Regions from separate parts of the Fontibacillus forbon genome, predicted to be linked through region 1. Evidence: riboswitches for the same ligand, from Rfam matches in the RefSeq annotation. Region 1 holds a riboswitch; the other holds the start of a gene.
What was found. A riboswitch is a leader RNA that binds a small molecule or an ion and turns the genes downstream of it on or off. The one in region 1 is predicted to bind cyclic di-AMP.

Region 1 (4,462 bases):
ACTTCAAATAAGGATGGGCCAACGCCAGCTTTTCCTCCCAGGTAAGGCCCTCTACTCCCGAATTTGCGGAAACGGCGTCAGATGAATCGCTAATCCCCAAGCCCGGAAACCCGGTCTCGGGAATTTCCTTAAAGCCGACAACTTTGCCCGTCGTCATATGGACATCGACCGTTAAAGAGCTTAGAAGCCCGCCGGGCTTTTTAAACCGGACCTGGAAGATGTCATATGGAAATTGCTTCTCATATTTTTTCAGATAGTCAACCATCAGGTCTTCTCGGGTTAGATATCCGTATATATCGGCACGCGTTTCATAAGTAACCAGCGCGTCGTCGAAAGGACCGGACAAACCGAGCGTGGTTTCCGCGAACTTGGCCGCGGATTCCTCGGCCTGTGCTTTGGTGATCAACTCGGCTGACTGCTCCATTTGCAGGGTTTCAGAGTCGGTAGCGGGAACGATTTGAAGCAGAATAAAGACGATCAGCCCGATGGCGGCAAGTATCCATAACGTCCGGGTTTTCATCCTTCGCGTCTGCGGTTTTGAGTAGGAATCCATGCAAAAACTCCTTTTAACGATTTTTTGTGAAACTGTATGTTTTCGGCACATCTACATCAAAGTAAAGATAACACAGGGGAGTTCGCGGCGCCAGAGATGAGGATAATTTCATGAAAAGACGCAATAACCACGGCAAACTCAAGCATAGCTTAGAGAAGGCTTCAACCTGCGGCTTGTTTCCTTCCTTTTAGGTTATTATCGAGCTATTTCATCCAATTAAACCTTTGTGGTGGAAGGGAATAAGGCTTATAATCCAATTTGACGAAAATGAAATGAAAACAAATGAAATTTATATAGTGGCCGAATTTCTACCGAAAACGGGGGAACCGATATTTAGGGGTGAATTTCGTCTGTTTCACGGGTCCCGGACCTGGTGAAAGAGCGAATAGGGCAGACCGCGCAAGCCCGAATCCGTCAGCTAACCTCGTAGGCCTTTGCAGCAGGGACCAATCAAAAGGCATTGGATTTCCAGTGCTTTTTTCTTTTTTGCCCAAAATTGGTAATGAGGTGACCGCGTTGATATCCAAATGGATCAAGTTCTCTCCGCCCCAGGTTTTAGTACTGGGGTTCGCCATGATTATCCTGGTCGGTGCCCTGCTTCTGATGCTGCCGATTTCAAGTACGACCGGAGAATCGCTTCCTTTTATCGACGCTTTCTTCACCGCGACCTCGGCAACCTGCGTAACCGGGCTCGTCGTAGTGGATACAGGTACGTATTTTTCGACGTTCGGCCAGGTTGTCATCATGTTGCTCATCCAGGTTGGCGGGCTCGGCTTCATGACGATGGCCACCTTGTTCGCTCTCGTATTTAAACGGAAAATCTCGCTGAAAGACCGGCTTCTGCTTCAGGAGGCCATGAATCAGAATACGATGGAAGGCATCGTCCGTTTGATCCGGAAAGTGTTGATGTACTCGCTGATCATCGAAAGCGGCGCGGCACTGCTGTTCGCCATCCGTTGGTCTTTCGACATGCCGCTCGGCCGGGCGCTGTACTACGGCATTTTCCATGGAGTCTCCATGTTCAACAATGCTGGCTTTGATTTGTTCGGCGAATATCGCAGCTTGACCCAGTATGTCAATGACCCGATCGTTAACTTCGTAGCGATGTTCCTGATCGTTTCCGGGGGGATCGGCTTTATCGTCCTATCCGACTTGATCGAATTCCGGCGCCGCCGTAAGTTATCGCTGCATTCCAAAGTGGTTTTGTCCATGACTACCGCCTTGATTCTGGTCGGAGCGCTCGTTATTTTCGTATTCGAGTTCACGAACTCCAAAACCCTGGAGCCGCTGAACTGGAGCGGGAAAATCTGGGGCTCATTCTTCCAGTCGGTGACGCCCAGAACCGCGGGGGCCAATACGTTGGACATCGGCGGGCTTAGACAGGCCACTCAATTCTTTATGATCATCCTGATGTTTATCGGGGCTTCGCCGAGTTCGACCGGAGGCGGCATCAAGACGACGACCTTCACGATCCTTGTCGGAGCGGTGATCTCGATGATCCGCGGCCGTTCGGACCTGGTGCTGTTCCGTTACCGTTTGGCCCAGGAGCGGATATTCAAGGCCGTAACGATCACGATGTTGGCCTTATTTCTGGTCATTGCCGTAGCAATGGTCCTGTCGACGACGGAAGACGCCAGTTTCCTGAGCATTCTGTTCGAGACGACGTCCGCATTCGGGACTGTAGGGCTTACGATGGGACTCACGGGGAAACTGACGCTCATCGGAAAAATCATTATCAGCTTCACCATGTTTGCCGGACGGCTCGGGCCTTTGACATTGGCTTATGCGCTCGGACCGAAGAAGGGTAAAGAACTGTATAGACATCCCGAAGGCAAAATGATTATAGGATAAGGGGAAAAGCGACATGAAAACACAGCAGTTTGTAGTGATCGGACTGGGGCGTTTCGGTTCCAGTCTGGCGCTTGAGCTGATGAACCTCGGTTATGAGGTTCTGGGCGTGGACCGGAGCGAGGAAGTGGTCGAAGAGTGGAACGATCGTCTTACGCATGCCGTAGTTGCCGATGCGACGGATGAGGAAGTGCTGAAATCGTTAGGCGTACGGAATTTCGATTGCGGCATTGTGGCGATCGGAGATGATATTCAAATGAGCATTCTTTCCACCATCCTTCTCAAAGATCTTGGAATCAAGACGGTTGTGGCCAAGGCGATTTCCGTTCTCCATGGCCGGGCGCTGGAAAAATTGGGCGTTGACCGGGTCATTTTTCCCGAGAGGGATATGGGGGTACGCGTCGCCCATCAGCTTGTGACTCCGAACCTGCTGGATTACATTGAGCTTTCCAAAGAATATAGCATCGTAGAACTTAGAGTGCCTGAATGCCTGAATGGGAAAAACGTGGGTGATCTGAACCCGAGAGCCCGGTTCGGGTGCAGCATTGTGGCTATCCACCGGGAGAGTGGAGTCATTATCGCGCCGACGGCGATGGATCATCTGACGCAAGGCGACATTATGGTTCTTATCGGAGCAAAGAAAAACATTGAGGAATTTGAAGCAATCATCAACGAATGATCTTTATTATTGATCTTTGATTTTGATAAACGGTTGGAGTGTGACTGGGATGGAATCGGCCGCAACTGAAGCGATTCGGCACTTTCTTATTTTGATATTATTTGTTATCAGCGTCGGGATGGTTTCCGGAAAATTGGCTGCATTGCTGAAGTTGCCCGACGTTGCGGTGTTTATCGCCGTCGGCATGCTGCTGGGGCCCGGTTTGAATCTGATACATGAATCCAGCGGATCGCTGATCAATCAAACCATACTGACCGTAGGTTCGGCGCTGATTCTGTTTGACGGCGGCCGGAATTTGAAGCTCAGCGGCCTCCGGAAAGTCTGGATTACCCTAACGATGCTCAGTGTGCCCGGCGTCATCATTTCCGTGTTGGCCGTAGGCCTCGGCGTACATTTCCTGTTCGGCGTCGATTGGGTCTTTGCCTTCTTGGCGGCAGCGGTCATCGCTTCCACGGACCCGGCATCGATCATTCCGGTATTCAAGCAGGTGAAGATCAAGGAGCGGGTCCGGGAAACGGTGGAAAGCGAATCGGCGTTCAATGATGCGACGGGCTCGATTCTGACCTTCTCGTTGCTGGCCGCAGTGGCGGGTGGCGGAAAGCTGGACTTTGGCGGGATGACCCTGGATTTCGTGAAAACCGCACTGGGTGGAATTCTTATCGGGCTAGTTATCTCCGGGCTGTTGACCTATTTCACCGGGCATGCCCGGCATGGCGTTTTCCGGGAGTATACTACGATTGTCATGATCGTCTGCGCTCTGTCGAGTTACCTGATTGCCGATCTGCTTCATGTCAGCGGTTTTATGGCGACGTTTGTCGCCGGAGTGATCTGGGGCAATGCGGAGGTTTTCAATCTTTCGATGAAAGACAAGCATATCGAAACCAGTTCTTTCGCGGAAAATATTACGGTCATCATGCGGATGTTGATCTTTGTGCTGCTGGGCAGCCAAGTGGACTTCGGTACGCTCGGCCATTACTTCTGGCAAAGCCTGGCGGCGGTGCTGGTGCTGATGTTTGTGGCACGCCCGCTCACCGTATTTCTGTGCGCTATTCCGGACCGGAAAGTAAAATGGACTTGGCGGGAGCTGTTGTTCATGTGCTGGGTCCGCGAAACCGGCGTCATCCCGGCTGCGCTGTCGGGAATGATCGTCGGGATGGGTATCCCGCATGCCGAAATCATTTCGGCGATTACGTTTATGGCGATCGTGTTGACGATCGTCATTCAGGCGAGCACGACCGCCTGGGTGGCGCGAAAGCTTGGCTTGGAAATTAAAGAAGCTGGGGCAAAGTCTTAGGACTTGGCCGCAGCTTCTTTTTGGGTCACGGTTCATGAACCGCGGATTCGATTCCTTGGATTAATAAGTACGTACGGGGGCGCGGCGA
Region 2 (4,462 bases), on a different contig from region 1:
TTCTGACCGGTTTGCAGTACACGCTGCTTCTGGCTGCCCTGGGGGTGCTCTGCGGATTTATTTTAGGTTTAATCATCACTCTTTTGCGGATGTCTCCTTGGAGAATTGTCCGCTTTATCGGGCATGCCTGGGTTGAATTTTTGCGCGGAACCCCGATGCTTGTGCAGTTGTTAATTATTCACTACGGTTTTTCTACGGCCTTCAACATCAATTTTTCGCCGATTCAGTCCGGCGCGATTACGCTTTCCATCAATAGCTCGGCTTATCTCGCGGAAATTTTCCGTGCGGGGATTCAGGGCGTGGACCGCGGACAAGGGGAAGCCGCTCGTTCTTTGGGGATGAGCCGGTGGATGTCGCTGCGCTTTATCATTGTTCCGCAAGCGATCAAGTCGGTACTTCCGGCGATCGGGAACGAGTTTGTCACGATTATCAAGGAATCATCGATCGTATCCTTTATCGGGATTACGGAACTCATGTTCCAATCCGGTGCCGTGGTAACCATTACTTATGACGGCATGACGCCTTATCTGATTGTTGCTATCATGTACTTTATTTTGACATTCACATTGTCCCGCATTCTGGGTCTGTTCGAAAGGAAGTTGAGAGCTAGTGATCACCGTTAAAAATTTGCATAAAAAGTTCGGTCAGCTTCACATACTGAAGGGCATCGACCTGGAAATCGCCAAAGGAGAGGTCGTTGTCGTTATCGGGCCCAGCGGCTCGGGCAAGAGTACATTTCTGCGCTGCCTGAACCTGCTGGAGGAGCCGACTGAAGGCGAAATCACATTTGAGGGTCAATCGATTACCGAGAAACGCCACGACATCAATAAAACCCGGGAAAAAATGGGGATGGTGTTTCAGCAGTTCAATTTATTTCCCCACAAAAGCGTGATCGACAACATTACGATGGCGCCGATCCGCGTGAAGAAAACCGAGAAGGGCAAAGCGGAAATCCTTGCTATGGATTTGCTGCGGACGGTCGGATTGGAAGACAAGCGGGACGCTTATCCTTCGCAGCTGTCCGGCGGACAAAAGCAGCGGATCGCCATTGCCCGCGCGCTGGCGATGGAGCCCCACGTCATGCTGTTTGACGAGCCGACATCAGCGCTGGATCCCGAAATGGTCGGCGAAGTGCTGGACGTCATGAAGAACCTTGCCGACAAAGGCATGACCATGGTGATCGTCACGCACGAAATGGGCTTTGCCCGCGAAGTGGGCGATCGGATCCTGTTCATGGATCAGGGCGTCATAATGGAACAAGGTACGCCCCAGGATGTGTTCGGTGCGCCGAAACATCAGCGTACTCAAGATTTTCTCAGCAAAGTGCTGTAATCTTATCAATAACACTAAAACCGCCGGAATAGGATGACCGGCGGTTTTTTGCTGTTGTAATTGATCCATCCTCTTACTAAATTGTCATCGGAATGACGATCGAATTTCGTTGTCATCCCGCCATTTTTTGTAGTATGGAAACATTTTCATCGCCTTTTGGTTACAAAATTGTGATATATTGATTAGGCCAAAACCTGCCATGGCGCAGGTGCGGGGGACGATTTACCGAAATGCTGTCAGACTTGAACCGTGGACAGCGTTCTTGGGGTGAAGCGTAAGAAACGACGCAGGGAACCAATCCTTTTTTCCCGAACCCGACAACTAACTCCGCAGGCGAAAGTAAAAGGAGGAACATCATGATCAAACATAAGAACATGGCACTTGCCTTCAAGGCGGCAATCATTGCAGTAGGTATGGCAGGAGCATTACAAACTATTCCTGTTCATGCGGATTCGGTACATAAAGCGAAGGAGGGAGACACCTTCTACATTCTCGCCAAGAAGTACGGCGTCGATTTGAACAAGCTGATCAGCGCAAATCCGAGTATTAAAGCGACTAACATTTATGGCGGCTTGGATATCGTCATACCGGGAACCGGATCGAACGCCTTGGTTTCGATGGCTTCCGCCAGCGCAAACGAAACGCAAAACCCGCAAACTTTGTCTGCTTTGAAAGTCTCAACGTCCGACAAGGTTGTTGAAGCTTGGGGCAAATCTTTCGCCTATTCCAAAACGATCGACGTCAAAGCAACGGCTTATTCATCCGCTGCCAGCGAGAATGGCAAGTGGGGAGCGGTGGATTATTTCGGTGAACCGCTGCAGCTGGGTACGATTGCGGTAGATCCCAAAGTAATTCCAATGGGCACAAAAGTATTGGTGACGGGACATTCCCATGCCAATTTGCCGAAGAATGCCTTTGTAGCGACCGCAACCGACCAGGGTGGGGCCATTAAAGGCAATCGCATCGATATTTTCATTCCGGGCAGTCAGCAGTCGGTTAGCCAATTTGGATATCAGGACGTCAAGCTTTACGTTATCGAATAAATTTAAGTCAACGAAAGCAGCTTCCGTTTCGGAAGCTGCTTTTTAGTTTGTTTCTTATTTGTATTTCGGGGTATGCAATAACTCGGGAAGCGTTACGAAATGGTATCCTTGCGTTTTTAGAGACCGGATAATGTCGGGCAAGGCCTGGATCGTTCCGGATAAATCGGATCCCGTGCCGCCGCCGGCATGCTGGAGTACGATGGATCCCGGACCGAGGGCTTGAAGTACGTTCTGTTTCACTTTTTCCGCATTAAGCCCCTTCCAGTCAAGGGAATCTACATTCCAGTTTACGATCGTATAGCCGTGTGTCTTCGCCCACTTGATTTGCTCCTCGTTGATTTCTCCGTAGGGAGGACGTATCAGTTTCGGTCGGTAACCGATAACGTTGGCAATGATCTTTTCGGTCCGGAGGATTTCATTTTGAAATTGTTTCAGGGACCTGTTTTTAAACTGGGGATGACTATAAGAGTGATTGCCGATGATGTGACCTTCCTGATGGATTTTGCGGAGCAGATTCGGGTATTTTTTAGCCCGGTGGCCGACGACAAAAAAAGTGGCCTTGACATCCTCTTTGCGGAGCGCATCGAGCACTTGCGGAGTAAACCGCGGATCGGGAACGTCGTCGAAGGTCAGCGCGACCTGCTTTACTTCCGGCCCCCGGAATTTGAATGTTTCGGAATACTTCCGCCGCAGTTCCCCTAAGTTTAGCGGCTTTGTGCCCTTTTCTGCCGTGACGCCGGCAGGTTTGGCTTCATCGGGCTCTATCATCTTTGAGGCGGCTATGAGCTTCGCTGTCGTCTTCAGGGGCATTGCGGCTCCGGGGGCCGGGCAGAGTGCAAAAAAGAACAAAGCCGTCATGATCAAGGCGGCTCCTGCGGCCCTTAACCGCTGTTTGACTGTTCTGAACATAGTAAAAACCTCTCCTTTACCCGGAAACCGTAATAAGCTTAGGTATGCCCAGGATTTCCCGAAGTTATGTGCGGTTTGATTGTGACATTCGTCACAGACTCGAAGGGCTGAAAAATTGCATCTTATAATGAAGCATAAAGCAAAGCGATGGGCGTTTTACTAGAGAGGAGAGAAAAGTATGTCGGAAGTTTTGATTAACGAGCAGGTTGCGGCGGGGGTATACCGGCTTGCGGTGGCAGGTAATTTCGCCGGGAATATGGGACAATTTTATATGCTGCGGGCTTGGGATCGTTATCCTCTGCTCTCCAGGCCGTTGAGTATATTTGATATAACGGAAGACAGGATAGAGTTTCTGTATCTCGTTGCCGGAGAAGGGACGGAGCTGTTCTCCAGGCTGAAAGCAGGCGACCGGATTAACCTGGAAGGGCCGATGGGCAACGGCTTTTCTAAACCGGCCGGGAAGACGGCATTCGTTGGCGGAGGGATTGGAATCGCTCCGTTTTATTATGCCTTGGAGCAAATACCCGATGCCGATGTCTATCTTGGCTTCAGCAAAGAGCCATATATGGTAGAAGAATTCCGCGGCAGAACAACGGGGCAGGTCGTCGTGGATATTGGCGGCGTGATTTTGAACAAGGTCGATTTTAACGCTTACGACACTATTTATACATGCGGGCCGCATAAGATGCTCGAAGCCGTGCAGCGGGAGCAGATCCATTCGGGAACGAAAGCGCAGGTTTATGTGTCGCTGGAAAACCGGATGGCTTGCGGTATCGGCGCATGTCTCGTTTGCAGCGTCAAGTGCAAGGATAGCCGTAAAAAGGCTTGTGCCGACGGCCCCGTATTTCGAGCGGAAGAGGTGGTGTTGTCATGATGGACATGTCCTGTAAAATCGCTGGTGTGCACTTTAAAAATCCGGTCGTGATGGCTTCCGGGACGTTTGGATTCGGCAAAGAGTATGGCAAATATTATGATTTAAACATGCTTGGCGGCATTTCCGGCAAAGGGCTTACGCTTCACCCGAAGGAAGGGAATTCCGGACTACGCGTCTATGAGACTCCTTCAGGGTTACTGAACAGTGTCGGACTTGAAAATCCCGGCATTCCGGCATTTTTACGCGATGAGTGTCCGAGGTGGGAGCAACTGGATACGGCGCGGATCCTTAATTTGGGCGGAAA

Region 2: another riboswitch for cyclic di-AMP. It lies ahead of ACLB09_RS05005 (3D domain-containing protein); the one in region 1 lies ahead of ACLB09_RS22025 (TrkH family potassium uptake protein).

Annotation. Positions count from the first base shown of each region.
Region 1 covers NZ_JBKGFV010000006.1:183,482-187,943, reverse strand. Annotated here, with positions in the region: gene ACLB09_RS22030 (CPBP family intramembrane glutamic endopeptidase) at 1-553, opposite strand, end outside; cyclic di-AMP (ydaO/yuaA leader) riboswitch at 842-1,002, shown strand; gene ACLB09_RS22025 (TrkH family potassium uptake protein) at 1,127-2,404, shown strand; gene ACLB09_RS22020 (potassium channel family protein) at 2,418-3,080, shown strand; gene ACLB09_RS22015 (cation:proton antiporter) at 3,130-4,374, shown strand; gene ACLB09_RS22010 (hypothetical protein) at 4,435-4,462, opposite strand, start outside.
Region 2 covers NZ_JBKGFV010000001.1:1,084,439-1,088,900, forward strand. Annotated here, with positions in the region: gene ACLB09_RS04995 (amino acid ABC transporter permease) at 1-623, shown strand, start outside; gene ACLB09_RS05000 (amino acid ABC transporter ATP-binding protein) at 610-1,332, shown strand; cyclic di-AMP (ydaO/yuaA leader) riboswitch at 1,508-1,683, shown strand; gene ACLB09_RS05005 (3D domain-containing protein) at 1,692-2,375, shown strand; gene ACLB09_RS05010 (polysaccharide deacetylase family protein) at 2,430-3,284, opposite strand; gene ACLB09_RS05015 (dihydroorotate dehydrogenase electron transfer subunit) at 3,463-4,158, shown strand; gene ACLB09_RS05020 (dihydroorotate dehydrogenase) at 4,155-4,462, shown strand, end outside.